One region of the Shinella sp. GW821-FHT11G07 genome, then DNA from elsewhere that is predicted to be linked to it. Evidence: predicted binding sites of a transcription regulator. Region 1 holds the regulator's gene; each other region holds the start of a gene.
The links. Region 1 encodes LexA, which represses DNA repair genes until DNA is damaged. Its sites were predicted from a motif close to TGTTCNNNNTGTGTTCNG; they were not measured.

Region 1 (10,309 bases):
CGCTCCTCCGGCACAAACCCCGCACCCATCAGACGCCGCGCCGTGATGCCGAGATTGCCGGCGGCCTTGCCGCGAATGAAGACGGCCGACGCGTCCGCCGCCGGATACTCGCCGGAAAGCGTATCGAAAAGCTCGCCCTGGCCGTTGCCGGCGACGCCGGCGATGGCCAGAACCTCGCCGCCCCGCACCTTCAGACAGACATTCTTCAGCGTAACGGCGAAGGGCGTGCGCGCCGGCACGCTGAGATGTCGGGCTTCGAGCAGAACCTCGCCCTTGGTGTTGGTACCGGCCGCCGTCACCGAGGCGACGTCGCTGCCGACCATCATGCGGGCCAGCGAGGCCGGAGTTTCCTGGCGCGGATCACAGGCGCCGGTCACCTTGCCGTGGCGCAGCACGGTCGCACGGTCGCAGATGCGCTGCACCTCTTCCAGCCGGTGGCTGATATAAAGCACCGAGCGCCCCTCGGCCTTCAGCTTGGCGAGCGTTTCGAACAGCCGGTCGGCCTCCTGCGGCGTCAGCACGGAGGTCGGCTCGTCGAGGATGATCAGTTCCGGGTTCTGCAACAGCGCCCGCACGATCTCGATGCGCTGGCGCTCGCCGACCGAGAGATCGGCGACATGGGCCTTCGGATCGAGCGGCAGGCCGTAGAGATGCGACAGGCGCGAGGCCTCTTCCGCCACCTTGGACAGCGAAATGCCGGGGCTCAGAGACAGCGCGATATTCTCCGCGACCGTTAGCGCCTCGAACAGCGAAAAATGCTGGAAAACCATGCCGATGCCGAGGCGGCGCGCAGCACCGGGGCTTGGTATGCGGACGGGTTCGCCCTTCCACAGGATATCGCCGCTGGTCGGCGCCAACACGCCAAAAAGCATCTTGACGAGGGTGGATTTGCCCGCACCGTTTTCGCCCAAAAGGGCGTGGATTTCTCCGGGCTGAATCTCTAGGTCGATGCCGTTACACGCGGCAAACGAACCGAATAGCTTTGTCAGGCTGCGGACAGCCAGCAATGCGCTGCCCCTGCCCCCGGATGCTCCAACGGCTGACACTCTGCCCCTCTTTCCTGCCATCTCAGCCCTTGCCGCCCGTTCGGGTCGTGTCAGGGAATGAGCAATGTCGTTCCACTCGTTTTTCTTGCTTCCAGATCCGTGTGCGCTCGGCCGGCCTCGGCCAACGGATAAGTCTGATGAATATTGATACGCACTTTGTTGCTTTGCACAATATCAAAGAGCGAGTTTGCACATGCATCGAGTGCAGCGCGCGTCGCAATGTAAGCGAAGAGTGTCGGCCGCGTCGCGTAGAGCGAGCCCTTCTGCGCAAGCAAGCCCATGTTGAAGGCATCGACCGGCCCGGAGGAATTGCCGAAGCTGACGAACAGGCCGCGCGGCTTCAGGCAGTCCAGCGATTTCGGGAACGTATCCTTGCCGACGGAATCGTAGACGACGTCGACACCCGCGCCGTCCGTCAACTCACGCACCCGCGCGGAAAAATCTTCCGTGCCGTAGTTGATGACATGGTCGTAGCCATGCGCGAGCGCCAGATCGATCTTGGCCTGCGAACCGGCCGTCCCGATCACCGTTGCGCCGAGCGCCTTCGCCCATTGCCCCGCAATGAGGCCGACACCGCCCGCTGCGGCATGAAACAGGATCACGCTGCCGGGCTTCACCTGGTAGGTCTGAAGCAGCAGATATTGCGCCGTCATGCCCTTCAGCATCATCGCCGCCGCCGTTTCGAGCGAAATGCCGTCCGGCACCTTCACCAGATGCTTCGTCGCGACGTTCCGCTCGGCCGCATAGGCGCCGTCCGCCGAGGCATAGGCCACGCGGTCGCCGATGGCAAAATCCGTGACACCCTCGCCGAGTGCAGTGATCGTGCCCGCACCTTCCTTGCCCGGAATGAACGGCGGCTCCGCCTTGTAGAGGCCGGTGCGGAAATAGACGTCGATGAAATTGAGCCCGACCGCGGCCTGCCTGATCTGCACTTCGCCCGGACCTGGAGCATCGAGCGCAACGTCCTCGAGCTTCAGCACGTCGGGGCCGCCGAGACTGCGGATGACGATCGCCTTGGTCATGCTTATCTCCCGATTGTTCTGTTACCGGCCGAGGCTCGGAATCGCCTGCAGCACGGCGCCGATGACATAGAGGTAAAGACCCGTGCCCACGACACCCCAGACGACCCAGGCCGGCGTGTCGAAATGCAGGAGAAGCGCATAGCCGCTGAGCAGCGACCACAGGAAGAAGACGGCGAGATTGATGGGCCGCAGCCGCTGGACCCGCACGGGGTGCAGGAAGTTGATCGGCATGAAGGTGAGGAAGACGGAAACGAAGACGATGATCGATGCCGTCAGTTCGCTCGCCTGGATGACGAAGAGCGTGAACACCACCATGTTCCAGACGACCGGGAAGCCGGAAAAGAAATATTCATCCGTCTTCATGCCCATGTCGGCATAGTAGATCGCGCTCGACACCACGATGGCACCCGCCGCCACGAAGGACCACGGCTCGCCGATCATGCCGCTCTGGTAGAGCGCGAAGGCCGGTAGCAGCACATAGGTCACGTAGTCGATGACATTGTCCAGCGTATCGCCGGACCAGTTCGGCAGCACTTCCTTGACGCGCACCTTGCGAGCGATCGGCCCGTCGATGCCATCGACGAGCAGCGCCAGACCAAGCCACCAGAACATATCGACGAAGCGATGTTCCGCGGCTGCGACGACGCCGAGAAAGGCCAGGAACGAGCCCGACGCCGTCAGGATATGGACGGAAAAGGCGCGAATTTCCGCATAGGGCACGCGCTTGTAGTTGAAAAACTTCATTGCCGTTCGCAGTCCATCCCTTGGGGCTTTTCTTCGGCCGCAACTCGCCGAGCACGCCCTCTTGCGCGGTCACTGCCGGTAATATGCATTGATTGCCCGTCATCGCCAGTGAAAAACCGGCGCTTTCCAGGCGAGTTTCTGCCCTGCGCCGATTCACCCCATGGAAATTGCCTCTTTGCCGGCCTACCTTTCCCGAAGTACAAGCACCGCAAATCTGTGGGTAACACTTTGATATTTCGGAGATCGGTCATGAGACAGTTCGATATCGCGATTGTCGGCGCCGGCCTGGCCGGCAGCCTGGCGGCTTTGGCGCTTTCCGATTCGGGCCGCAGCATCGCGCTGATCGCGCCGCCCACGCGCACCAAAGACGGCCGCACCACAGCCCTCATGGACCAGTCCATCGCCTTCCTGAAGACGCTCGGTCTTTGGGATGACCTCGCGCGCCATGCCGCCGCGCTCGAAACCATGCAGATCCTTGACGGCACGGCGCGCCTCCTGCGTGCCCCGCCGGTCGCTTTCCGCGCCAGCGAGGTCGACCTGCCGGCTTTCGGCTACAACATTCCGAATGCGCCATTCCTCGACATTCTCGATGCGCGCATCGCCGCCGACGGCAATATCGTGCGCCTGGAGGATGGTGTCACCGCCGCCAACAGCTTCGAAACCGGCGTCGAACTGGCTCTCGACAGCGGCGAACGCGTGACCGCCGCCCTCGTCGTTGGTGCGGATGGCAGGAAATCGCGCATCCGCGACGGCGCCGGAATCAGCGTGCGCGCCTGGTCCTATCCGCAATCCGCCCTCGTGCTCAATTTTGCGCATGAGCGCCCGCACGGCAATGTCTCGACGGAATTCCACACGGAAAGCGGCCCCTTCACGCAGGTTCCCCTGCCCGGCCGCCGCTCCAGCCTGGTCTGGGTGCTGCCGCCGAAGGAGGCGAATCGCCTGCGCGAACTCTCCGTCGCCGATCTCAGCCGCGCCGTCGAGGAGCGCATGCAATCCATGCTCGGCAAGGTCACGGTGGAAGGCAGCGCCCAGAGTTTTCCGCTTTCCGGCATGACCGCCAATCACTTCGGCAAGGGCCGTTTCGTGCTGGTCGGCGAGGCTGCGCACGCCTTTCCGCCGATTGGCGCCCAGGGCCTCAATCTCAGCCTGCGCGATATCATGGCGCTGAAAGACCTTATCCGGATTGATGAGCCGGCAAACTATGGTGGCGTGGGTGATCGATTCGACCGCAAACGGCAGGCCGATATCCGCTCCCGCACGGTCAGTGTCGACCTGCTGAACCGTTCGCTGCTTTCCGATTTCCTGCCCGTGCAGTTCCTGCGCTCCGCCGGCCTGCATCTGCTCTCAGCGCTTGGACCGTTGCGCAGCATCGTCATGCGCGAGGGCATCGAACCGCTCGGGTCGCTGAAGACGTTTCGCGAAAACCTAAGGGAACGGGTCGCCCACAAGCAGGCCTGATTTGATGAGATAGAGCAGGATCGTCACCGTGGCGACAGACAGCACGGTGGTGATGAGAATGGTCGCCGACGCCCGTTCCTGCCAAACACCATATTGCTGGCCGATAACAAAGACGTTCGTCGCTGTCGGCAGTGCTGCCAGAAGCACCGCCGTAAACACCCAGACCGGATCGAAATTGCCGGCAAAGCCGAGCACCAGGTACATTGTTACCGGCAGCAGCAGCAATTTCGCCGGCACGATATAGCCGATTTCCACCGGCACGCGCTTCAGCGGCCGCAGCGCCAGCGTGACGCCCATGGCAAAGAGCGCGCAGGGTGCTGCTGCCTGCGCGAGATAGTCAATCAACCGCTGCAGCGGCGCCGGCGCCTCGAGCCCGGCAAAGGCCGCAACGAACCCGGCAGCCGTCGCGATGATGAACGGGTGCGTGACGATCTTGCGCAACACCCCGACGGCAATCTGGAGCGCCGGCTGTTTCTCGCCACCCGCAACGGCCATCAGCGCCGGCGCCACCATGAAATGCAGCATGTTCTCGAAGCAGAAGACCAGCGCCACCGGCACGGCCGCCGGTTCGCCAAAGGCGAGCAGCGCCAGCCCCGGCCCCATATAGCCTATATTGCCATAGGCGGCGGCGAGCCCCTGGATTGTCGCCTCGCCGATCGTCGCGCGGCGCAGCCAGAGGCCAACGGCGAAGATCAGTCCAAAAACCAAATAGGTCGCGCTGATGTTGGCGACGATGAAATCGACGCGCGTCAGCTGCTCGATCGGCGTTTTTGCGACCAGTTTGAAGAACAGCGCCGGCAGCGCGATATAGATGATGAAAGTGTTCAGCCAGCCAAGCGCTTCGACCGGCTGCTTGGTGATCCGGGCGACCACGTAGCCCAGCAGGATCATGCCGAAGAACGGCAGGACGAGTCCGACGATGTCCGCCATGGGCCGAGGCGCGCTCCCGCTTGCCGAGGATGATATCCCTGACTAGAACCCCGGTTCACCGGAAATGCTCTAGATATTTGTTTTAGCCGCATTATCCGAGGCCGAAGCGGTGCCGCTTCGGCTGGAAATGCTCTAGCCGATTTGCGAGAGAATGGGAAACGTTTGCTGGAACCAGATGGCGACCGTGCTGATATAGCCGAAGATGAAGGCAAGGCCCGTCAGGACGAGCAGCACGCCCATGACCTTCTCCACCGCGCCAAGATGCCGGCGAAAGCGCAGGAGGAAGCGCATGAAGGCGCCGGAAAACCCGGCCGCGATCCAGAACGGCACGGCAAGGCCCAGCGAATAGACGGCCAGTAGCATCGCCCCGTCGCTGACCGTTTCCCGCGCGGCCGCAACGCCGAGGATCGTCCCGAGGACGGGGCCGATGCAAGGCGTCCAGCCAAAGGCGAAGGCAAGCCCCATGACATAGGCGCCCGATGCCGTCGCCGGCTTGCCACCGCCCTGAAACCGCGCCTCGCGGGCAAAAAGCCCGATGCGCAGCAATCCGAGAAAATGCAGTCCCATCAGGATGATAATGACGCCGCCGATCTGCGCCAGGATGTCGAGATGCCGGCGCAGCACCATGCCGATCGTCGATGCCCCGGCGCCCAGCGCCACGAAAACCGTGGCAAAGCCCAGGGTAAAGAAGAACGCCGCCAGCAGCACCGCCCCGCGCGTGTCCCGCCGGACCGCGACCGCATCGTTGCCGCGGAACTGATCCACGGAAATGCCTGCCATATAACACAGATAGGGCGGCACGAGCGGCAGCACGCAGGGCGACAGAAACGACAGCGCTCCGGCAAGCAGCGCACTTAGAAGAGAAATATCGGCAATCGACACTGGCTACTCCGCGACGGCGGGAAAGCGGTTCGGGCCCGAAAACGCCCCGTCCGCTCCTTCATTTGCGCTTCCTAGTATCGGCCGAAGCCCTCTCCTGCCAATCACCTTTTGGAGAACGCGGCAAAATGCAGCAAAAGCTGTTTTTCATCGCATTTTCCGGGTTGACCCGGCAAATCCTCCTGCCTATGTTCCGCGCACTTCCGCGGGGCGTCTTCGCACCGCCTGGGAGCGTGTAGCTCAGCCGGTAGAGCAACTGACTTTTAATCAGTAGGTCCAGGGTTCGAATCCCTGCGCGCTCACCATTTGAGTATCTGACCTAAAATATAAAAATGAATGTTAGTTTCTGTGCATGGCATGTGTCGCGTTTCCTCGTCGCCACGGCGTGAATGACGCAGCCTTTCCCGCGATGTGATTTTGCAGTTTCATTCGGCTAGGCGCTACGCCCAACGCTGCTGCCGGCCGGGCGGGTGGTTGGCGAAACCCACAGATGCGCAGCCTGCCCACCGGCAAGAACCCCGCTGGATCGAATACAGGTACATATTGACTGTTCCGCCATATTGGTGACGCGTAGCGCCTCGAAGCCCATGCATACGGATGTGGATGCGGCGGTCTGCGGCGTCAATGATGGCAGTAGTGGAGCTCCACTTCCGCAGCTAGCACTGGTTAGCGTTCGCGCCTCCAGCGCATTAGAACCTTGACTATTCTGGCGGCCGGGAAAGGCAAAATCCACACCAACTCCTGCCCGTGTGAAAAGCTTCTGTAAGCGCAAGCCCTTGCAGAACACATATGGAACAGATAGTGTATGTTCTATATTTGTTTCACGATTCTGGGGTGGACGGCGATGTTGACACGTAAGCAACAGGAACTTCTCTTGTTCATCCATGAACGGATGAAGGAATCCGGCATACCGCCGTCCTTCGACGAAATGAAGGATGCTCTGGATCTCGCCTCGAAATCGGGTATTCACCGGCTCATCACGGCGCTCGAAGAGCGCGGCTTCATTCGGCGACTGCCAAACCGCGCGCGCGCGCTGGAGGTCATCAAACTTCCGGAGGCCTATTCGCCCAGTCTTCAGCCGCGGCGCGGTTTTTCTCCGTCGGTCATCGAGGGAAGCCTTGGCAAGCAGCCGGTGCCGGCCGCTCCGCCCCAGCGAACGTCGAGCCAGGCAGACATGCCCTCCTCCGTTTCCGTGCCGGTCATGGGACGCATCGCGGCGGGTGTGCCCATCTCGGCGATCCAGAACAATACCCATGAAATCACCGTGCCGGCTGAAATGATCGGCGGCGGGGAGCATTATGCGCTGGAGGTCAAGGGCGATTCGATGATCGAGGCCGGCATCCTCGACGGCGACACCGTCATCATTCGCAATGCGAATACTGCCAATCCCGGTGAAATCGTCGTGGCGCTGGTCGATGACGAGGAAGCGACGTTGAAGCGCTTCCGCCGCAAGGGCGCATCCATCGCGCTTGAGGCCGCCAATCCGGCCTATGAAACCCGTATTTTCGGACCGGACCGCGTCAAGATTCAGGGCAAGCTCGTCGGGCTTATTCGTCGCTACCATTAAAGCGTGTCGCGTAAACGCGTGCGGCGGTTTAGCGATAACGTCCTGCAAAACATTGAGAAGCCAAGGCGTGGGGAGTGAACTTTAGAGATCACGACGCACTGTCATCCGCTCCGCTCGCTTCATAGGTACCCGTACGCCAATCATAGGTACGGTGCCGTGACCAGGGGCGATGAAGCGTTTCAACGGCCGAGTTAAAAAGGGCGTCGGAGAGGGCGGAGTTTGCGTGATCGGCTGCCGGCAGGATTTCCAGGGCGCCGGTTTGCCTCAAATGGCGAACCGTGATGAGGCGTGCACCTGAACGGCAAGCTTCCAAACGGATTGCGACGGGCACGATGACGAGGTCTGCCTCGTCGCAGGCCGTACCGAGGAAGGCGAGGTCTTCCAGCGCCACGATGCGCCAGCCGCTAGGGGAAATGGCGGCGCAGAAGGCTTTTGTCTCACAGATGAAGCCGTCGCGGGTGCGGGCTGCATCGAATGCTGCGGCCATGGCGGCCTTGGCCTTCTGCCGGTCGGCTTCGCGGCGGGGTCGCTTCTGCCTGGCCGTAGTGGCGGGGTCCTCCTTCTCGGTGTCGACTGTCAGGCCGCTCGTCTTGCGAATCTCGGGTTTCAGAAGTGTTTCAAGACGAAGGGCGCGCCGCCACTGCGCATAGATGAAATCCGGTGGCCGTGTGCGGTTGGTCGCTGCTTTCTCGCCATGCAGAATGGCGACCAGGCGGCCATCTTCCGACACGAGAATCTCCGGCCTTGTGCCTCCACCGGGCCAGCCGGCGGCAAGGATTCCGACGACGACGAGAAGCGTGCCGGCATGGCGCAGTCGGGTGCGCAGAAGGCAGACGAGGCCGCTGCCGATGCCGATGAGCAAGAAGGCGGTTGCAGGGATGCGGCCGGTGACGATCTCGCCCTTCCAGCCGGCTACCCATGTCGACAGCGTGATCATCCACTCGATGCCTTTGCCCATGATCGCGAAGGGAATGGCATCGAGGCCAAAGGGCATCAAAAGCACGGCGATCAGACCGAAGGGCATGACGATGGTGCTGATCACCGGCATGGCCAACAGGTTGCCGGCAAGCCCATAGGCTGGGATTCGGTGAAAATGGCCAATGGAGTAGACCAGCGTCGCAAAGCCGCCGATCAGCGAGGAGAGGATAAGCCCGCCGAAGAAGCGGCCGGCGGCTCCGCCGAACAGCGCAAACGGCCCTCCCCGGCTTTCGCGCTGGACCGGACGCTCGCGCCACGCGGCGTAGCCGGCCACGAGGCCCAGCGTTGCGGCATAGGACATCTGAAAACCGGGATTCGTCACGGCAGACGGCGTGACCAGCAGGATGAGGATGGCCGAGATCGCCACGTTGCGCAGGCTGATGGCCGCGCGCCCGAACAGCACGGCGACGAGCATCACGCAGATCATGATCCAGGAGCGCATGGCCGAAATCGCGCCACCCGAAACGAGAATATAGAGCGTCACCATCACCAGGGCGCCGACGGCCGCGAATTTCTTCGCCGGGTAGCGCTCGGCAAAACCCGGAATCAGCGCCATCAGCATGCGCGCACCGACGAGGAAGGTTCCGGCGGCGAGCACCATGTTCAGCCCGGAAATGGCAAGGACATGGGCAAGGCCCGCCTGCCGCAGCGCTTCCACCGTGTCGTCGCCAATTGCTCGCTGCTCGGCAGTGACAAGGGCCGCGGCAATGGCCCCCGCATCCCCGCCGATGCGCCCCCGAATATGCTCGGTGAGGTTGTTTCTCCAGGCGGCGATCCGTTGCCGTATTCTGTCGTAGAGGCCGGGCGCGTTTGTCGTCGCGGCGGTCGGCACGCTGTAAAAATAGCCGACGGCGCCCGTGCCCGCGAAGTAGGCATCGAAGGTGAAATCGTTGAGCCCCGCCAATGCGGGACCGGAGGGCGGGCCAAGGCGGGCGCGCCCCGCAATGCCGCCGCCGATGGCGATCGGCTCATGCCGGCTTCGGGCAAGCAGTGTCACCACAGTGGGCATGCGGTTCAGGGTGGGTTTGCGCGTCGTTTCGAGTGCAATGCGATAGCGGATTGCACCGCGATCGTCGCTCTCGCGAGACAGGACGCGTCCCCTCACCTCCGTCGTCACCGGCGCATCCAGGATGACGGTGCCAAGGCGGGCGGTTTCTCCGGCCGCAAGCAGCATACCGAGCGGAACGAGGAATGCGGCCCCCGCGGCGAGCGCCACGAGGCTTTCACGATGCCGCAGCCGCAAGGCGGGCCAGAGCGCGGCACAGGCAAGCAGGATCAATGCGTAGGGCGACGGATCCGACGCTGCGGAAAACCAGAGCGCGGCGCCTATGCCGAGGAAGACGGGAACGAAAAGGAGGAAATGGCCGTGTGCGCGTTCCTCGGCAAAGGCGGCTGCCACCGTTTGCCGTCCGGCAAGGCGTTCGCGCAGGCGGCCGATGGCACGCAGGAGAAGAACAGAAGCCGGCCGGTACGGCTTGTCGAGCGGCGCGAGCTCTCGGGACGCGTCGGCGGGCACGCCGTGCGAGGCATCAGCCTCGGACGCCGTCCGTCGTTCCGCGATGTCGATCCTGCCCATGGCTCGGCCCCACCCGTTCCCACTGGCATAGTGCAATCGAATGGAGAAATCTTCAATCTGCAGTACATGCCGAAAGTGCTAAGTCAGACATAATGGATGCGCCCTCCGC
Region 2 (10,309 bases), on a different contig from region 1:
CGCCGAGATGCATGACGAGGAGGGCCGTTGCGTCGATTTTCTGCGGATCGCCGGCCGGCTGCAGTGCCTTCAACCGTTCGGCAAGCAGCGCGCCGTTGCGACGGCTTTCCTCCACCTCCATGATGCGCAGCGCACCGTCTGCCTGCACGGCCGACCAGATGTCGCGAATGACGGGTTCGCCAAGGAAGATCGCGTAATAGGTGTCGATCAGTGCACCGAAGGCGGTGGCGAGATCGTCCATGCTTGTCACGGTGGCGAGACCTTCGGCGATGCAGGCGCGGCTGTCCTCGTTGCAGCGCTCGGCCAGCGCTCGCACCACGGCGCTCTTGTCCGGAAAATACTGGTAGAGCGAGCCGATCGAGATGCCCGTGCGCTGGGCAAGCTCGCTCATGCGCAGCGCGTCGCTGCCCGTTTCGGCAATCATCCCCGTCGCATTGGCAAGGATGGCGTCCACCCGTTCGCGGCTGCGCTTCTGGCTCGGCGCGCGGCGCATCTGCGTGTCGTTCATCGCTTTCTCCACGGCCCATTCAAATCACGCTTGACAAATACGAGGATTCCTCACATTTTGCAAACATGAGTATTACTCATATTTTGGAGGATGAACGGATGACACGCATTCTGGTTCTGGGCGGTGAGGGCAAGACGGGGCGGCCAATTGCCGAGCGGCTGCGCGAAAAGGGGCATGAGGTGCGGATGGGGTCGCGCTCGGCGGCGATCCCGTTCGATTGGCGCGACGCCTCCGGCTGGCCGGCGGTATTGGAGGGCGTCGAGGCAGTCTACATCGCCTATCAGCCGGACCTCGCCGTACCGGGCTCGGACGACGACATTCGCCGGTTCTCTCGCCTGGCCGCGGAAGCGGGCGTCACGCGCCTCGTTCTGCTTTCGGGCCGCGGTGAGGATGCCGCGGAAGTGAGCGAGGAGGCGATGAAGGAGGCTGGTATCGCCTGGACGGTGCTGCGCGGCAGCTGGTTCTTCCAGAATTTCAGCGAAGGCCTGTTTGCCGAGCCGATCCTTGCCGGCGAACTGGTCCTGCCCTCGGCAACGGTACGCGAACCCTTCGTCGATACGCGCGACATCGCCGACGTCGCGGTGGCGGCGCTGACGGAGGAGGGGCATGCCGGCAAGACCTATGAATTGACCGGTCCGCGGCTGATGACCTTCCGCGAGGCGACGTCGGAATTTTCCGCGGCCGGCGGGCGCGCGGTGACCTATACGCCGGTCACGATCGACGCTTATGCTGCCATGCTGCGCGACGCTCAGATGCCGGAGGATGTCATCTGGCTCGTCACCTATCTGTTCGGCTCGGTGCTCGACGGCCGTAACGAGGCGCTTACCCATGACATCGAGCGCGTGCTCGGCCGACCGCCGCGCGATTTTGCGGATTTCGCCCGTGACGTGGCTGAAACCGGTTTCTGGAGGACCTGATCATGGCAAGCGCCTTTCCCATCCTGACCTTCCTCGCCATCCTTGCGACGGCGTTGAATGCCGGCCTGTTCTTCATCTTCTCCGTCTGCATCATGGCCGCCTTCGCGCGCCTGACGCCAGCGGAAGGAGCTGCGGCGATGAACGCCATCAATGTCGTCATCCAGAACCCCTGGTTCTTCTCGGCCTTCTTCGGCGGCGCGCTGCTGTCGTTGGTGCTGGCTGTTCTCGGCTTCATGCAGGGCGGGGCCGGCGGGCTGATGGCGGCGGCGGGCGGCATCATCTTCCTCGTTGCGGTCATCGGCGTCACGATCGTCTTCAACGTGCCGCTCAACAATGCGCTGGCCGCGGCCCCCGCCGGTAGCGCGGAACAGGCAGCCCTCTGGCAGCGCTATCTCGATGTCTGGACGATGTGGAACCATGTGCGCACGCTTGGTTCGCTCGCCGCGGTCGGGCTTTTCGCGCTGGCCTTCCGCCAAGGGCTCTGAGGCGGGCTGGCGCTCTTCCATCGGGCCTGCTAGCTCTTCTGTCAGACGAATGCCGGAGCCGACCTTGCAGGACATTACCGCCCTTTCTGCCCTTGCCCTTTCCGCCGCCATTGCCGAACGCCGGCTCGACTGCCGCAGCGTGATGGCGGCCTACCTTTCCCGCATCGAGGCGATCAATCCGCGCATCAATGCCATCGTCAGCCTCCGTCCAGTCGAAGACCTGCTGGCCGAGGCGGAGGCGGCCGACCGGGCGCTGGCGGCGGGGGAGTATCGCGGCTGGCTGCACGGCCTGCCGTTTGCGGTGAAGGATCTCTCCGAGGCCAAGGGCATTCTCTGCTCCTTCGGCTCGGCGAATTATGCGGATTTCGTGCCGGACTATGACGACATCCATGTCGAGCGCATCCGCGCGGCGGGCGCCATCATCATCGGTAAGACCAATGCACCGGAAATGGGGCTTGGCTCGCACAGCTACAATCCGGTCTTCGGCGTTACCCGCAATCCCTACGATACGGGCAAGAGCGCCGGCGGCTCCTCTGGCGGCGCGGCGGCAGCGCTCGCAGCACGGCTGGTGCCTGTCGCCGATGGCAGCGACATGATGGGGTCGCTGCGCAATCCCGCCGGCTTCAACAATGTCGTCGGTTTCCGTCCGTCCTTCGGCCGGGTGCCATCGCTGGGCAACGAGCTTTTCCTCGGCCAACTCGCGGTGAACGGCCCGATGGGGCGCAGCGTCGCCGATGTCGCGGCACTGTTCGCCACGCAGGCGGGGCATGATCCGCGCGATCCGTTGTCGCTGACCGACGAAAGCCTTTCATTGAATGCGCATCGCGACCTTTCCGGCGCCCGTATCGGCTGGCTCGGCGATTTCGGCGGCTATCTGCCCTTCGAGCCTGGCGTGCTGGAGTTGTGCCGCGCCTCGCTCGACGTCTTCCGCCGGCTTGGCTGCACGGTCGAGGAGGTCGCGCCCGGCTTCGACATGGCGCGGTTGTGGCAGACCTGGCGCACGCTTCGCCACTTCCTCGTCGCCAACGGGCAGGCGGCGGATTATGCCGATCCGGCGCGGCGTGCGCGCATGAAGCCGGAGATGATCTGGGAGATCGAGAACGGTCAGCAGCTGTCCGCCAACGACGTCTATGCCGCCTCGCTGGCGCGCAGCGACTGGCATCGCCATGTCGCCGGCCTCTTTGAGACTTACGATTTCCTCATCCTGCCGTCGGCGCAGGTCTTCCCCTTCGACGCGGAGCTGGACTGGCCGAAGGCCATCGACGGGCGGGCGATGGATACCTATCACCGCTGGATGGAAGTGGTGATCGGCCCGACGCTGGCGGGGCTTCCCGTCGCCGCCATGCCGGCCGGTTTCGGCGCGAATGGACTGCCGGCGGGCATCCAGATCATCGGCCGGGCGCGCGCTGACCGTGACGTGCTTGCAGTGGCGGCAAGCTACGAAAAGGCGACCGACTGGCTTGGCCAGCATCCCCAATTCTAGGGAGGCAGGGCGGTCCGACACGTCATTGCCGCATTCTCGTGACAGGCAGCCTTGCCGGATGTTGAGGACCTTCCGGCGGATTCCTTCAAAAACACGAGGCGCCGTTTAGGAATTGCTTACCATATTTCGTCATTCTTTGCTCGTTCGGCAGAGGTCCGGCGCAGGTCGCGCCGCTCGCCGCCAGCGTAACGGCTTTCGGAGCGTCATCTCCGCGGCCGCGTCGAGTAACGAGTTTCGGGTAACGAGTATCATGGCGTCTGTGTACGAGTCCGCGCGTTCCGCGTCCAAATCCCGTCGGGTCCGTTCCGGGGGTATTCTTCTCAGCGCATTGCTTGCCTGCGGCGTCATTGCCGGGTCCGCCTGGGCTGTCGTCTCCACGCTCGGCGCGATGCAGGATGCGGCGTCCTCGCTTTCGGAAGGCAAGAAGGCGATTGCCGCGTCTCTTCACGGCAAGTCCGTAGTCACCGACAGGAACCGTGCCGAGCGCACGGTGAAGATCGCAAAGTTCTCCCGGCTCTCGCAACCTTCGGAAAGCGAACGCCGCCAGAAGCAACTGACCGCCGAAGCGGTTCAGGTCGCGCACCAGCGCCGCATTTCCATTCAGCTGGCCTCAGCCGTCAAACGCGAGAAGGCCAAGGCGGCGCTCATCGAGGCGGCCGTTGCGCGCGCCGAGCGCTCCGTCGAGCAGGAAAAGGCGATCACCGGCCAGCCGACCATGGTGACGGCGCTGCTTCCCGACGAATCCGCCCGAAAGAACATCCAGCCCTTCGGCCTCGTCATGCAGAAGCCGGAGACCGACGAGGAGAGCATCCTCAGCGAAATTCCGTTGCCGGAAGCCAAGCCGGCGCTTGAGACCGTCACCATCGAGCGCAAGCCGGTGGAAGAAAAGCCGGTCGCCCGCACGCGGCGCGAAAAGCAGGACGACAAGGAAGACATCGCCATTGCGAAGCCCGAGCGCTCGCTGTTCAACGATTTCTTCAAGAGCAAGGGCAGCGCAACCGGCTGGCCGGGCAAGGGTACGCGGGTGGCGATCTATGACGTCTCCAACGCGACCGTCTACATGCCCGACGGCACGAAGCTGCGCGCCCATTCCGGCATCGGCAAGATGCGTGACAATCCGGACTACGAGCACGTCAAGATGACCGGCCCGACCCCGGCCGGCATCTACCGCCTGAAGATGCGCGAGCGGCGCTTCCATGGCGTCGAGGCGATCCGCATGACATCGATCGACGGCCGCGACCCGAAGAACCGCACGGGACTGCTGACGCACACCAACCTGCTGCGCGGTCAGAAGGGCTCGCACGGCTGCGTCGCCTTCCAGAACTACGAGCCGTTCCTCAATGCCTTCAAGCGTGGCCACATCACCATGATGGTCGTGGTACCGGAACTGCCGTCGTCGCGCACACGGCTCGCGGCGCTCTACCGCAAGGCGGGCGCCTGAGATTTACGGATATTTGTGATGAGACCGGCGCCGTGTGCGCCGGTTTTTTTATGCGCGCTCTTTCCGGCGCGCATTCATATGATTTTTTTCTGAATGTTACGCCGAACACCAGTTTGGTTTAGCAATTGCTAAGAATTTTCAGCCAATTCTAATAGGACTGCCGGATTGGCCGGCTCTGTGACTGTTTCCTGCTGGGGATGACACGTGACCGCTTTCGACTTTGGAATGGATGCCCGCGCCGTGCTTGCTGCGATGAAACGCTCTCAGGCGATCATCGAATTCGACCTGACGGGCAAAATCCTGCATGCCAACGAGAACTTCCTGCAAGCCGTCGGCTACCAGCTGTCGGAGATCGTCGGTCAGCATCACCGCATCTTCGTTGAACCGTCCGAGGCCAAATCGGCGGACTATGCCGCCTTCTGGGGCCGCCTTGCCGAGGGGCATTTCGACCGGCGCCAGTACAAGCGCATCGCCAAGGGCGGCCGCGAGATCTGGATCGAGGCATCCTACAATCCGGTCTTCCGCGGCAAGAAGCCCTACAAGGTGGTGAAGTTCGCGACCGATATCACCGCGGCGAAGCGGAAAGCGCTGGAGGACGAGGGCAAGCTTACGGCCCTTGGTCGCGCGCAGGCGGTCATCGAGTTCTCGCCGAAGGGCGATATCCTGACGGCGAACCAGAACTTCCTGTCGGCGCTTGGCTACGACCTGTCCGAGATCGTCGGCCGCCACCATTCGCTGTTCTGCGCGCCGGACTATGTGGCGAGCGCGGAATACAAGCTTTTCTGGCAAAGGCTGGCCGAAGGCCACTTTGTTTCCGACCAGTTCACCCGCATCGCCAAGGGTGGCGGCAAGGTCCACATCCACGCTTCCTACAACCCGATCTTCGATGCCGACGGCAAGGTGTTCAAGGTGGTGAAGTTCGCCACCGACATGACGCAACGCGTGCGGGCGATCGAGGAGATCGGTGCGGGCCTTGGGCGGCTTGCCGAATGCAATATCCGCATGACGATCGACAACCAGTTCGTGCCCGAATTCGAGCCGCTGCGCCGCGACTTCAACAACTCGATCAGCGCGTTCCAGGAAACCCTCTCGCAGGTGCTGGACCAGACGCATATGCAAAACCGCAGTGGCCAGGACATGCGCAAGGCTGCCGAGGATCTTTCCGAGCGTACCCGCCGGCAGGCTGTCGCCCTCGAAGAGACGGCTGCAGCATTGACGCAAGCGACCGTCGCCGTGCGTTCCTCGACCGATCGCACACGGGAAACCCGCAAGCTCGTGCAGGATGCCCGTGCCTCCGCCAACACATCTGCCAATGTCGTGAACGACACGGTCAGCGCCATGCAGCGGATCGAGTCCGCCTCGAGCGAGATCAGCCAGATCATCGGCGTCATCGACGAAATCGCCTTCCAGACCAACCTCTTGGCACTCAATGCCGGCGTCGAGGCAGCGCGGGCAGGTGAGGCGGGGCGTGGCTTTGCCGTCGTGGCCCAGGAAGTGCGTGAACTCGCCCAGCGCTCGGCCAAGGCGGCCCGCGAGATCAAGACGCTGATCACCAATTCCAGCGCCGAGGTTCAGGATGGCGTGCGTCTTGTCGGCGAGACGGGCCGGGCGCTGCGTGAAATCGGAAGCTTCGTCGAAGAGATCGATCACAATGTCGATGCCATCGCGACGTCTGCCGCCGAACAGGCGAGCGGGCTGGAGGAAATCAGCGCGGCCGTGAGCGACGTGGACCGGATCACCCAGGAAAACGCCGCCATGGTGGAGCACACCACCTCCACCAGCCAGTCGCTTGCCGAAGGCGCGATAACCCTGAGCGAGCTGGTGAACCGCTTCCAGCTCAATCGCCGCGCCCTTCGCCGTGACGGAAGCGAAATCTGGACGCCGGAAGAACGCACCGCCCGTCTCGGCGGCATGCGCAGGGCCTCCTGATATCCGATGACGGGGCCGCTCGGCGGTCCCGTCAGACCTTTTCGACGAAGCCGTCCAGCACGCGCTTCTGGCCGGCACGGTCGAAATCGATCGTCAGCTTGTTGCCCTCGATCGCCGCCACATTGCCATTGCCGAACTTGGTGTGGAAAACACGGTCGCCGACGGAGAACTTCGACGGTTCGGTCGTGGTCGACTTCGCCACCAGTTCGCCGTCGATGGTGCGCGAGCGCGGCCCGGACTCACCATAGCCGATGCGCTCCACGGCATGTCCGGAGCGGGAACCCCAGTTATCGCGGGTCGCATCCGTGCGGTTCGTCTGCGCACGACGCCAGCCGGGCGTCGAATAGCTGTTCTGGAACGGCTCCTGCTTGTCGAAGCGCGACTGGCCGTAGCCGCCACGACCGTAACCGCCATAGGATTGTTCGACCTCGGCCACTTCGACATGCGCTTCCGGCAATTCATCGAGGAAGCGCGACGGTAGTGTCGATTGCCAGAGGCCATGGATGCGGCGGTTCGAGACGAACCAGATGTGGCAGCGCCGTTTGGCGCGGGTGATGCCGACATAGGCGAGGCGGCGTTCCTCCTCCAGGCCGGAGCGGCCGCCCTCGTCGAGCGCGCGCTGGTGCGGGAACAGGCCTTCCTCCCAGCCGGGCAGGAAGACGGTCTCGAATTCGAGACCCTTGGCCGAGTGCAGCGTCATGATCGAGACGGCATCGAGTTCGGCGTTCTGCTCGGCATCCATGACAAGCGACACGTGATCCAGGAAGCCGCGCAGCGACTCGAAGGCCTCCATCGAGCGGATGAGCTCTTTCAGGTTTTCAAGACGTCCCGGGGCTTCGGCAGACTTGTCCGCCTGCCACATGGCGGTGTAGCCGCTCTCGTCGAGAACCTGCTCGGCAAGCTCGGTATGCGGCATGGTTTCCAGCAGCGACTGCCAGCGGCGGAAATCGGTGACGACGTCGAAAAGCGCCTTGCGCGCCTTCGGCTTCAATTCGTCAGTCTCGATAATGTCGGCGGCGGCGGCCAGCATCGGGATATCGCGGGCGCGGGCATAGTCGTGCAGGTTGCGGATCGTCGTGTCGCCGAGGCCGCGCTTCGGCGTGTTGACGATGCGCTCGAAAGCCAGGTCGTCGGCTGGCTGGCTGACGAGGCGGAGATAGGCCATGGCATCACGGATTTCGAGCCGCTCATAGAAGCGCGGGCCGCCGATGACGCGGTAGTTCAGGCCGAGCGTGACGAAACGGTCTTCGAATTCGCGCATCTGGAAGGAGGCGCGCACGAGGATCGCCATGTCGTTGAGCTTGTGCTGCTTGCGCTGCAACTGCTCGATTTCCTCGCCGACGGCACGGGCTTCCTCTTCGGAATCCCAGGCGGCATGCACGACGACCTTGTCGTCGTCGGGATCGTGGCGGTCAGTGAAGAGCGTCTTGCCGAGACGGTCCTCGTTGTGCGCAATCAGGTGGCCGGCGGTGCCGAGAATGTGGGCGGTGGAGCGATAGTTGCGCTCCAGCTTGACGACTTTCGCGCCGGGAAAATCCTTCTCGAAGCGCAGAATGTTGTCCACTTCCGCCCCGCGCCAGCCATAGATCGACTGGTCGTCGTCGCCGACGCAGCAGACGTTCTGCGGCGTGCCCTTGGGGCGCTGCGCCAGGAGGCGCAGCCACATGTACTGGGCGGTGTTGGTGTCCTGGTATTCGTCGACGAGGATGTAGCGGAATTTCTGGTGATATTCGGCCAGCACGTCCGGATTGGCGCGGAACATGCGGATCGGATGCAGCAGCAGGTCGCCGAAGTCGCAGGCGTTCAGCGTCTTCAGGCGGTTCTGGTAGGCAATGTAGAGTTCGCGGCCCTTGCCGTTGGCGAAGGCACGGGCGTCACCCTCCGGGATCTGCGCCGGGTCGAGGCCCTTGTTCTTCCAGCCGTCGATCATGCCGGCGAACTGCTTTGCCGGCCAGCGCTTGTCGTCGATGCCTTCGGCCTGGAGGATCTGCTTGATCAGGCGCACCACGTCATCGGTGTCGAGGATCGAAAAGTCCGAGCGCAGGCCGACGAGTTCGGCATGGCGGCGCAGCAGCTTGACGCCGATGGAGTGGAAGGTACCGAGCCAGGGCATGCCCTCGACGGCGCCGCCGACGAGAAGCCCGATGCGTTCCTTCATCTCGCGCGCCGCCTTGTTGGTGAAGGTCACGGCAAGCAGCTGGCTGGGGAAGGCGCGGCCGGTGGCAAGGATATGGGCGATGCGCGTCGTCAGCACGCGCGTCTTGCCCGTGCCGGCGCCGGCGAGCACCAGAACGGGGCCGTCGACCGTTTCCACGGCCTCGCGCTGCTCGGGATTGAGGCCGGAAAGATAGTCCGGCGCCCGACCGGAATCCCGTGCTGCCATGGCGCGCGCAGCAATGCCGCCGCCGGCCGGTTTCGCCGGCGCTGCGGGTTTCTTGGCGAGTTGCGGGTCTTCGTCGAAGAAGGGAATGTCGTCGTAACCGCTGATCATGCGGTTCAATGTAGTGATTCGGGTTCGAAAGACCAGTTTTCTGTTCTGCTTTTATTCCCTGTGGGGAAACGACAGCCGAAAGAGTGTGGAAAGCGGCGCCCGTTCAGGCCTTTGCGCGGTCGGCATCGAAGACATTGTCCACGGGCAGTTGAAGGGCCGTCGCAAGCTGGTTCGTCTTGCCGGCGAGCGAGACGATGGCGAGCAATTCGGCATATTGCGCATCCGTCATGCCCTTCGCCTTGGCGGCGGCAGTGTGGGAGTGAACGCAATAGCTGCAGCCGTTCGTCACCGAAACGGCGATGTAGAGCATTTCCTTGACCAGCGGATCGAGCGTGGACGGCGTCGCCATCACGGCTTTCACCTCGGCCCAGGTGCGCTCCAGCAGGGCTGGATCAAAGGCGAGGTAGCGCCACATATTGTTGACGAAATCCGACTTGCGGGTGGTGCGGATGTCGTCGAACACCGCCTTGACACGCGGATCGGCTTCGAGGTCTTCGGCGGGCTTGACGGTGCTCATGGTTTCTCCTGGAGGAAAGGCCGGCGGAAAATCCGCCGGCCGATGTCGTTTAGACCAGTGCGATGACGCGGGACGGGCCACCCGTGCCGCCCCGCACCTTCGGCGCGCCGACGATGAGTGTCGCGCCCTTGGCCGGAAGCTGGTCCAGATTGGCGGCAGCTTCAAGTCCCCAATGACCGGAAGCAAGCCAGGCATAGTGCGTGGCGAAGTCCGGCGAGATGCCATAGTCGAGCGACAGTGTATCGACGGCGATGCCGGCGGCGCTCGAGTTTTCCGCCAGATACTGCACGGCTTCGACATGGAAGCCGGGGAAATGCATCTTGCCCTCGGCGTCGGCATTGCGGAACTTGTCCGTGCCGAGATGTTTGCCCCAGCCGGAGAGGAGCGCAACGCAGGCCTTTTCCGGCAGGTCACCGTTGGTGGCGATCCACGCCTTGATGTCGTCCGGCGTCAGCTGTGCATCCGGGTTGGCATCGGCCTTCGCGCGGATGTCGATGACGGCGAGCGGCACGACGAGATCGGAGACCGGGATTTCGGC
Region 3 (10,309 bases), on a different contig from region 1:
TGTGCCGGAAGGCGAGGGCAAGGTGCTTGAGGAGGCGCGCAATCAGGAAGAGCTGGAAGTGGAGGCGCGGGTCTCGAAAGATGGCACGCCACAGATTGCCCGGCTGATCCTGCGCGGCGAGCCGATTTACGACGAACCGCTCTATTGACGGCGAAGGGGCGGGATAGCGCCCGTTTCCACGTATTTTTCCTTTGATCCGCCGAAAACGGGTGATATAGAGACGCCGCGCTCGGAAGGCGCCATGATGAGCGGCCGCAAGCCGCCCGTGGCAACGAGGTTTCTGAGACGCGGGTATGGTGAAATTGGTAGACACGCCAGATTTAGGTTCTGGTGCCGCAAGGCGTGGGAGTTCAAGTCTCTCTACCCGCACCAGAGCCACCAAACGCGGAAACGGGAGTTTCAGCGGTTTGTGGACACTGCTGCATAATCCCTTAATTCGAACGCGATTTAAGGGATTATGCAGCAGATTCTAAAGTACGATAGCGTTCTTTGTACGCCATGATTGGCGCGCGGCGCTGTCGAGAGCGCCATTTTGCTTGCCAAAAGGCCACCGAATTCAGTAAAGCCACTGCCGGCACATGGACCGGCGGGGTGTTCGCCATAACCGGCAGGCCGGTTTGAACACCGCCAACTCGAAATAAAGGTTTGAACATGCAGGTTATCGAAACGCTCGCTGAAGGGCTGAAGCGCGAAATCAAGGTCGTCATCCCGGCCAAGGACATGGAAACTCAGCTGAATGAGCGTCTTCAGGACGCCAAGGGCCGTGTCCGCATCAACGGTTTCCGTCCGGGCAAGGTGCCGTTCGCGCATCTCAAGAAGATGTACGGCAAGTCGATCATGGCTGAACTCGTCAACGAGATCATCCGTGACCGTCCGTCGACGATTCTCTCCGAGCGCGGCGAAAAGTCCGCTACGCAGCCGGAAATCGCGATGACCGAAGACCAGGCCGAAGCCGAGAAGATCCTCGCCGCTGAAGCCGATTTCGAGTTCACGCTCTCCTACGAAGTCATCCCGGCAATCGAGCTGAAGGACGCTTCCGGCATCGCCGTCACGCGCGAAGTCGTTGAAATCGATGCTTCGGAAGTCGACGAGCAGATCCTGAAGATCGCCGAAAGCGCGCGTTCCTACGAAACCAAGAAGGGCAAGGCCGCTGACGGCGACCGCGTCACGATCGATTACCTCGGCAAGGTCGACGGCGAAGCCTTCGACGGCGGCAAGGACGAAGACGCAGAACTCGTCATCGGCTCCAACCGCTTCATCCCGGGCTTCGAAGAGCAGCTCATCGGCCTGAAGGCTGGCGACGAGAAGGTCATCACCGTGACCTTCCCGACGGAATACCCGGCCGCAAACCTCGCCGGCAAGGAAGCCACCTTCGACATCAACGTCAAGGACGTCGCTGCTCCGGCTGAAGTCGAGATCAACGACGAGCTGGCCAAGAAGCTCGGCCTCGAATCGGCTGACAAGCTGCGCGAAATCGTCCGCGGTCAGATCGAAAGCCAGTACGGTTCGGTCACCCGCCAGAAGGTCAAGCGTCAGATCCTCGACCAGCTCGACGAGATGTACAAGTTCGACACGCCGGAGCGCCTGGTCGACGCCGAATTCGAAAACATCTGGCGCCAGATCAACACGGACCTCCAGCAGTCCGGCAAGACCTTTGCTGACGAAGACACCACGGAAGAGGCAGCCCGCGAAGAATATCGCAAGCTTGCCGAACGCCGCGTCCGTCTCGGCCTCGTTCTCTCGGAAATCGGCGAAAAGGCCGGCGTCCAGGTAAGCGACGATGAAATGCAGCGCTCGCTCTATGAGCAGCTGCGCCAGTTCCCGGGTCAGGAAAAGCAGATCCTCGAATACTTCCAGAAGACCCCGGGTGCCGCCGCATCGCTGCGCGCCCCGATCTTCGAAGAGAAGGTCGTCGATCACCTGCTCAGCGAAATCAAGGTTACGGACAAGACCGTTTCCAAGGACGAGCTGATGGCTGAAGACGAAGAGGGTTCCGACAAGGAAACCAAGAAGGCTGCGCCGAAGAAGAAGGCTGCTGCCAAGGCTGACGCTGCGGAAGGCGAAGACGCCGCTCCGAAGAAGAAGGCTCCGGCCAAGAAGAAGGCCGCTGAAGGCGACGCCGAGTAATCGGTTCGATCCCATCGAATACGGAAAGGCCGCCCATCGGGCGGCCTTTTTTGTTTTGCGGCGCCTGGTAGGGCCGGGCCTCGATGCCTTTTCGCGCGTTCATGGCGATGACCGTCCGGTTAACGGATATGGTGAACCAATCTTAAACACTTTGTCGATAGCGTGTTTTCTTAGAATTTGGTGCAGGCGTTTGGGGCGTCCATTGATCGTTCATGCTTTTCTCCGATGGGTCGAGACCGCGCGGGCAGCCGACAGGGCGAAGGCGGCCAGTGTGTTGGCACGGGCTTACGCACGCGCCCGCATTGCCGTCGAAGACCGGCACGCCGCTGAAATGGCGATGATCTTCCTGCTCGACGATCCGGCGCCGAAAGTGCGGTTGGCGCTCGCCGAAGCACTCGCCGAGTGCGGGGATGCCCCGCGCGCCGTCATTCTGCCGCTTGCCGAAGACCAACCGGAAATCGCCGCGCATATCATTCTTTGTTCGTCTTTGCTTACGGATACCGATCTCGTCGATCTCGCCGCCAGGGGGAGTGATGTGACGCGCATGCTGGTGGCAAACCGTGTCTATGTCTCCCGACCGGTATGTGCCGCGCTTGCCGAAATCGGCGAAGTACCGGACGTAGTGGCATTGCTCGAGAACGAGGGGGCGGTGCTGTCCCGTCGTAGCCTGGTGCGCATTGCCGACCGTCTCGGGCACGATGCGGACATCCGTGCGCTGCTGCTTGACCGTGAAGACCTGCCGAGTGATGCGCGCCATGCGCTCGTCGAAAAGGTCGGCACCGCCCTTGCCGGCTTCGGGCTTATCCAGGCGGCGGTTGGAACGAGCCGCGTCGAGCGTATCACACGCGAAGCCTGCGACATCGCAACGATCGGCATGGTGGCGGAGGTGACGTCGGCCGAAATGCCGGCCCTCGTCGAGCATCTACGCCTCACCGCACGGCTGACGCCGGTCTTTCTCATGCATGCGCTGTGCACGGGACGGGTGGAGTTTTTTGCTGCCGCGATTACCAATCTGTCCGGGCAGGCGGAACGGCGCGTTCGTTCCATTCTCTCCGACGGTCGCGAGGCCGCGGTGCGTGCACTTTACGAGGCCGCAGGCCTTGGCCGGGACATCAGCGTGCTGTTTTCCGAGGCGACGATGCTGTGGCGGTGCGAGGCCAAGGGGGGAGATGGCCTGCTTTCGGTCTCCGAGCGGCTGCTGTCCAGCGCCCGCGCTGCAGGCAACACGTCCTGCCAGTCGATGCTGGAGCTGGTCGAGCGCCTGGCGATTGCCGAGCAACGCCAGACGGCGCGCAGCTACGCCGTCATCGCTACGCGCGAAGCGGCATGAACCTCATTTGGTGAAGCGTTTTACCACCCAAGAGTAACCATCCTCGGCGTAGCGCACAGGCGTGGTCACGGCGGCCTTCAGGGCCGCTTTGTCAGGAATGGCCTTTTTCACGAAGTTCAGCGTGCGGGTCGCCAAGCCTTCTTTGGCTTCCGCAGTTTCGGCCGGTACCGGAATCTCTGTGGCGGCAAAGGTGTCCGCCGGCGTTGCATCGGGCGCGGGCTTAGCCACATCGGCGGTGATACGATCGCCTGAGCTTTCGCACACGGCGACGATCACCGGGTAGTTCTTATTCTGGTGGCGATTGATATAGGTTTCGGCCTGCGCATCGCAGAGCGATACGGTCTGCCAGCTGCGGTCGACCGTGTCGATGTAATGGCACTGGGTCGCGCTGTCGTCGCAACCCATGATCGTCATGACGATGAGCGCAGCTTTCATGGCCGTCCTTTCCGCCTTCGTTCCTGCCGGTTAGAAGCCGGCTTTGCCGCGAAAATAAGGCGGCAAAACCTCAGATATCAAGGTTGTCGGCGAAGACCGCACGCTCCTGGATGAAGCGGAAGCGGGCTTCCGGCTTGGTGCCCATCAGGTCGTCCACGGCCGTGCGTGTGCCCTCGAAATCCACGTCGTCGATCGCGACCTTGAGCAGCGTGCGCTTCTTCGGGTCCATCGTGGTTTCCTTGAGCTGTGCCGGCAGCATTTCGCCGAGGCCCTTGAATCGGCCGATCTCCACCTTGCCGCGGCTGTTGAACTCGGTGCGCATCAATTCCTCGCGGTGCCCGTCGTCGCGCGCATAGAGCGTCTTGCCGCCCTGGCTGAGGCGGTAGAGCGGCGGTACGGCGAGGAAGAGGTGGCCGCCGCGGATGAGGTCCGGCATTTCTTGGTAGAAGAAGGTGATGAGCAGCGAGGCGATGTGCGCGCCGTCGACGTCGGCATCGGTCATGACGACGACGCGTTCGTAGCGCAGGTCCTCTTCGCGGTATTTCGAGCGGGTACCACAGCCGAGTGCCTGTATCAGATCGGAAATCTGCTGGTTGGCGCTGAGCTTTTCGCGGCCGGCGCTGGCGACGTTGAGAATCTTGCCACGCAGCGGGAGAATGGCCTGGTTGGCACGGTTGCGTGCCTGTTTTGCCGAGCCACCGGCCGAATCACCCTCGACGATGAAGAGTTCGGCGCCTTCGGCGGAGTTCTGCGAGCAGTCGGCGAGTTTGCCGGGCAGGCGGAGCTTGCGCACCGCGGTCTTGCGGCTGACTTCCTTCTCCTTGCGGCGACGCAGGCGCTCTTCCGCGCGTTCAATCACCCATTCGAGCAGCTTTGCCGCTTCACCCGGATTGTCGGCGAGGTAGTGGTCGAAGGGGTCGCGCAGCGCATTCTCGACGATACGCTGGGCCTCGACGGAGGCAAGCTTGTCCTTGGTCTGGCCGACGAATTCCGGCTCGCGGATGAAGACGGAGAGCATGCCGACGGCCGAGATCATCACATCGTCGGTGGTGATGCCCGCCGCCCGCTTGTTCTGCGTCAGTTCGGCGTAGTTTTTCAGGCCCTTGGTGAGGGCGATCCTGAGACCGGCCTCATGCGTGCCGCCGTCAGCTGTCGGAATGGTGTTGCAGTAGGAATGGATCAGCGAATCGCCGCCGTACCAGGTGACGGCCCATTCAAGCGAACCGTGGCCGCCGGACTTTTCGCTCTTGCCGGCAAAAATCTCGCGGGTGACGGTGTAGTCCTTGCCGAGCGTTGCCTGGAGATAGTCCTTCAGGCCGCCGGGGAAATGGAAGACGGCCTTTTCCGGTGTTTCAGAGCCTTCCGGCAGCAGCGACGGATCGCAGCTCCAGCGAATTTCGACACCGCCGAAAAGATAGGCTTTCGAGCGGGCCATGCGGAAGACGCGGCCAGGATCGAAACGGGCATGCGCGCCGAAGATTTCCGGGTCGGGATGGAAGCGCACCTTCGTGCCGCGACGGTTGTGCACGTCGCCAAGCTCTTCCAGGCCGCCGACCGGCTTGCCGCGGGAAAAACGCTGGCGGTAAAGTTTCTTGTTGCGCGCGACCTCGACCTCAAGATGGTCGGACAGCGCGTTGACCACCGAGACGCCGACGCCGTGCAGGCCGCCCGAGGTCTCGTAGGCCTTGCCGTCGAACTTGCCGCCGGCGTGCAGCACGGTGAGGATGACTTCGAGCGTCGACTTGCCCGGCATCTGCGGGTGGTTCTCGACTGGGATGCCGCGGCCGTTGTCGGTGACCGTCAAAAAGCCTTCGGCGTCGAGGTTGACGTCGATGAAGTTGGCATGGCCGGCAACCGCTTCGTCCATCGAGTTGTCGATGACTTCGGCGAACAGGTGGTGCAGCGCTTTCTCATCCGTGCCGCCGATATACATGCCGGGGCGCATGCGTACGGGCTCGAGGCCTTCGAGCACGCGGATCGCCGAGGCATCGTAGCCGCCCGAGCCCTCGCTGATGGGCTGCCGTGGCTCGCGTGCAGGCGCGGTCACTGTCGGCGTTTCGGCCGGAGCGGCGGGCTGCTTGGCGGGCGTGGAGGGTATATTGGCGAAAAGATCGTTGTCGTCTTGCATGGGCTGTTCAGAGTTTGTTCCGTTTGCCAGTTCTCCCGTCGATCCGGGTGGATCGGGGTTTGGCGAAAATAAGTTCATCGGCGAATCACCAACGACTCTGCCAGATTCCGTGGGGTTTCGCGATGACAGACTGGCGAATAACCGGCTGAATCCGGTCTGCCACCCTGTCTCATTTTCCGCCGCATCGTGCGACGCCGAATGATTTCACTCGGCTGCACATGCGCGAAGCCGCGCCAACCGCTTGCCGAGGATTGCGTTGCGCGTGGGCGGATGGCAAGTATCGCCACCGCAAGGGAGCGCCAGTTCATGCCTCAGTCCACAGTTCATTGCTTCCTCCGGCTGGTTCTGGCCGCACTGTTCGCCGGCATGGCCGCGCAGGACGCGGCCGCGCTGACGCTCGATGCTTGGAAGGACGCGCTGTTTGCCTATGGCGAAGTGGTGGAAACGTCGGATGACGGGGCGCTTCGCGTAGTTGACTACCAGGAACTGCGCGATATCAACGGGCGCGACCAGGTGCCGGAGCGTCGCGTAAAGGCCGCCTATGTGTCGACGGCGGTAAAGAAAGCGCAACAGAATGCAACGATCGATACGCCGGCGGGGCCGATCGACGTTTCGATGACGGGCAAGGGCGAGGGGGCGGCCTTCAGCGTCATCTTCATCCATGGCCGCGGCGGCGATCGCCGGCTCGGCAGCAACGACTGGAATTTCGGCGGCAATTTCAACCGGCTGAAGAACCTCGCGGTGCGTGGTGGCGGCGTCTATTATGCGCCGAGCGTGCCGTCTTTCGATGACGCGGGTGCGGCGCGCGTTTCGGGCCTCATCCTCACCGCCAAGGCGCTCTCGCCGAATGCGCCGGTCATTCTCGCCTGCGCCTCGATGGGCAGTTTCATCTGCGCCCGCGTGGCGCGCGATCCGGTAGCGGTCAAAAGCCTTGCCGGCATGGTGCTGATGGGTGGCGCGGCGGATGGCGACTATGCGAAGACGCCGGCCTTCAAGGCGAAGCTGCCGGTCTATTTCACCCACGGCGACAGCGACAGTGTCTATGCCGCCAATGACCAGATCACTGTCTTTCGCAAGCTGCGCAAGGCCGGCGTGCCGGCGCGCTTCGTGCTGTTCCAGACCGGTGGCCACGGCACGCCCGTGCGCATGACGGACTGGCGGGAAACGCTCAACTGGCTGTTTGCGCAATAGGCTTCGATTTGCTACGCCGCAAGCGACCGATTTTATGAATAGGGAGGCCTCATGACACCGGACGTAACCCCGCTTGTTGCCGGGAACTGGAAGATGAACGGCACGCGCGCATCGCTCGACCAGATCAAGGCGATGGCCGAAGGCGTGAAGGGGCCGCTCTCTGAGAAGGTCGAGGCGCTGATCTGCCCGCCAGCGACGCTACTCTATGTGGCGACCGCACTCTGCGACGACAGCCCGCTTCTGATCGGCGCGCAGGACTGCCATGAAAAGGCATCGGGCGCGCATACGGGTGATGTCTCGGCGGAAATGATCGCCGACTGCTTCGGCACACACGTCATCGTGGGGCATTCCGAGCGCCGCACCGACCACAAGGAAAGCGACGCACTGATCCGTGCCAAGGCCGAGATCGCCCACCAAAACGACCTCGTCGCCATCGTCTGCATCGGCGAGACCGGGGACGAGCGCAAGGGCGGCAAGACGCTGGACGTGCTGAAGACCCAGCTTGACGGCTCCGTGCCGGACGCCGCAACGGCGGAAAACACCGTCATCGCCTATGAACCGGTCTGGGCGATTGGCACGGGTCTGACGCCGACGGCGGCAGACGTGGAAGAGGCGCACGCCTTCATGCGCGCCGAACTGACGGCCCGTTTTGCCGGCGAGGGCGCCAAGATGCGCATTCTCTATGGCGGCTCGGTAAAGCCCGGCAACGCCAAGGAGCTGATGGGGGTCGCCAATGTCGATGGCGCGCTGATCGGCGGCGCAAGCTTGAAATCGGACGACTTCCTTGCCATCTACCGGGCATACGAAGAGCTCACAGCCTGAAGCTTGCTTCGCCTGCCTGCAAAAGGGCAGGTGGATTGACTTGTAGGGCTTGGAATGGTGCGCGGCTTGGTATATTGAGCCGCAAACCTGAAATTTGGGCCGTCTGGCCGGGATCCTGAAACATGCAGACCATTTTGCTCGTCATCTATCTCATGGTCGTCGTCGCGCTGATCGGCGTCGTGCTGATCCAGCGCTCTGAAGGCGGCGGCCTCGGCATCGGCGGCGGCTCCGGCTTCATGTCGGCGCGCGGCACGGCCAATGCCCTGACGCGCACCACGGCCATCCTCGCCACGCTGTTCTTCGTTCTGGCGCTCGGCATGGGCATCATCGCCCGCTACGAGACGCAGCCGACCGACATTCTCGACCGTATCCCGGGCACGACCGGCACGGGCGGCGTTCTTGATGCGCTCGGCGGCGGCGAACAGAGCCAGGGCACGCAGAACAACCAGACGCCTGCGGCGACCGGCACCGACGCCGTTCCGACCGAAGGTGGCGCGGCAACCGGAACCGGCACCGGCACTGGCAATACGCCCACCACGACCGGCACCGGTACGACGGGCGGCGCAACGGGCACGGAACAGAATTCCGGCGTCCCGAGCGGCCAGTAAGCTGCAAGGACTAAAAGACAAACCGGCCGGTTGGCGAAACCCAACCGGCCTTCTTCTTGTGTAAAACGCCGATTGCGCCTTCCGAAATCACGCCCAAGGTGATTTTTCGGTGGCGGAATCGATTTTGAAAAGGTATTCGGTGACTCCCATGGCGCGATATGTATTCATCACAGGCGGCGTGGTTTCTTCCCTCGGAAAAGGCATCGCTGCCGCTGCACTCGGAGCTCTCCTTCAGGCTCGCGGTTACCGCGTTCGCCTCCGGAAGCTAGACCCCTATCTCAATGTCGACCCGGGCACCATGAGCCCGACGCAGCACGGCGAGGTGTTCGTCACAGACGACGGTGCGGAAACCGACCTCGACCTCGGCCACTATGAGCGCTTTACCGGGCGTTCGGCCACCAAGACCGACAACATCACCACCGGTCGCATCTACAAGAACATCATCGACAAGGAACGCCGCGGCGACTATCTCGGCGCGACGGTGCAGGTCATCCCGCACGTTACCAACGAAATCAAGAACTTCGTCACCGACGGCAACGAAGACTACGATTTCGTTATCTGCGAGATCGGCGGCACGGTGGGCGACATCGAGGCCATGCCCTTCATCGAGGCGATCCGCCAGCTTGGCAACGATCTGCCGCGCGGCACGGCCGTCTATGTCCACCTGACGCTGATGCCCTACATTCCGGCCGCTGGCGAACTCAAGACCAAGCCGACGCAGCACTCCGTCAAGGAGCTGCAGGCCATGGGCATCCATCCGGACATCCTGCTGGTGCGTGCCGACCGGGAAATCCCGGAAGCCGAGCGCAAGAAGCTCTCGCTGTTCTGCAACGTGCGCCAGACCGCCGTGATCCAGGCGCTCGACGTTGCGTCGATCTACGACGTGCCGCTCGCCTACCACAAGGAAGGCCTGGACGACGAGGTGCTCGCCGCCTTCGGCATCGAGCCGGCGCCGAAGCCGCGTCTCGAAGCCTGGCAGACGGTTTCCGATCGTATCAAGACGCCGGAAGGCGAGGTTACGATCGCCATCGTCGGCAAATACACGGGCCTCAAGGATGCCTACAAGTCGCTGATCGAGGCGCTGTACCACGGTGGCATCGCCAACCACGTCAAGGTCAAGCTTGAATGGATCGAGTCGGAGGTCTTCGAGAAGGAAGATCCCGCGCCGTATCTGGAGAAAGTGCACGGCATCCTCGTTCCCGGCGGTTTTGGCGAGCGCGGTTCCGAGGGCAAGATCAATGCGGCGCGCTTTGCCCGCGAGCGCAAGGTGCCGTATTTCGGCATCTGCTTCGGCATGCAGATGGCGGTCGTGGAAGCGGCGCGCAATCTCGCCGGCCTTGAAAAGGCGTCGTCCACGGAATTCGGCAAGACGGCCGAGCCGGTCGTCGGCCTGATGACGGAATGGGTGAAGGGAAACGATCTGGAGAAGCGTTCAGCCTCGGGCGATCTCGGCGGCACGATGCGTCTTGGCGCCTATCGCGCGACGCTGAAGGGCGGCACCAAGATCGCCGACATCTACGGCTCGACGGATATTTCCGAACGTCACCGTCACCGCTACGAGGTGAACGTCGATTACAAGGACCGGCTGGAAGGCTGTGGCCTCGTCTTCTCCGGTATGTCGCCGGACGGTGTTCTGCCGGAGACGGTGGAATATCCGGATCATCCGTG

Region 2: the regulator LexA is predicted to act here: its motif matches at 9,296-9,313, upstream of AC1RT2_RS04030 (ATP-dependent helicase).
Region 3: the regulator LexA is predicted to act here: its motif matches at 6,025-6,042, upstream of parE (DNA topoisomerase IV subunit B).

The regions. Positions count from the first base shown of each region.
Region 1 covers NZ_JBXARJ010000010.1:221,604-231,912, forward strand. The annotation lists gene AC1RT2_RS20675 (ABC transporter ATP-binding protein) at 1-1,067, opposite strand, end outside; gene AC1RT2_RS20680 (quinone oxidoreductase family protein) at 1,097-2,068, opposite strand; gene pcsA (phosphatidylcholine synthase) at 2,090-2,812, opposite strand; gene AC1RT2_RS20690 (UbiH/UbiF family hydroxylase) at 3,062-4,270, shown strand; gene AC1RT2_RS20695 (AEC family transporter) at 4,238-5,200, opposite strand; gene AC1RT2_RS20700 (cytochrome c biogenesis CcdA family protein) at 5,333-6,082, opposite strand; tRNA gene AC1RT2_RS20705 (tRNA-Lys) at 6,309-6,384, shown strand; gene lexA (transcriptional repressor LexA) at 6,924-7,646, shown strand; gene AC1RT2_RS20715 (ComEC/Rec2 family competence protein) at 7,735-10,200, opposite strand.
Region 2 covers NZ_JBXARJ010000002.1:103,107-113,415, forward strand. The annotation lists gene AC1RT2_RS04000 (TetR/AcrR family transcriptional regulator) at 1-508, opposite strand, end outside; gene AC1RT2_RS04005 (Rossmann-fold NAD(P)-binding domain-containing protein) at 607-1,425, shown strand; gene AC1RT2_RS04010 (anthrone oxygenase family protein) at 1,428-1,910, shown strand; gene AC1RT2_RS04015 (amidase) at 1,975-3,393, shown strand; gene AC1RT2_RS04020 (DUF2778 domain-containing protein) at 3,644-4,834, shown strand; gene AC1RT2_RS04025 (methyl-accepting chemotaxis protein) at 5,060-6,763, shown strand; gene AC1RT2_RS04030 (ATP-dependent helicase) at 6,795-9,254, opposite strand; gene AC1RT2_RS04035 (carboxymuconolactone decarboxylase family protein) at 9,358-9,771, opposite strand; gene AC1RT2_RS04040 (cyclase family protein) at 9,821-10,309, opposite strand, start outside.
Region 3 covers NZ_JBXARJ010000002.1:444,467-454,775, forward strand. The annotation lists gene AC1RT2_RS05640 (GDYXXLXY domain-containing protein) at 1-148, shown strand, start outside; tRNA gene AC1RT2_RS05645 (tRNA-Leu) at 288-372, shown strand; gene tig (trigger factor) at 652-2,127, shown strand; gene AC1RT2_RS05655 (DUF2336 domain-containing protein) at 2,330-3,457, shown strand; gene AC1RT2_RS05660 (hypothetical protein) at 3,461-3,892, opposite strand; gene parE (DNA topoisomerase IV subunit B) at 3,963-6,020, opposite strand; gene AC1RT2_RS05670 (alpha/beta hydrolase) at 6,327-7,211, shown strand; gene tpiA (triose-phosphate isomerase) at 7,263-8,033, shown strand; gene secG (preprotein translocase subunit SecG) at 8,156-8,641, shown strand; gene pyrG (CTP synthase) at 8,790-10,309, shown strand, end outside.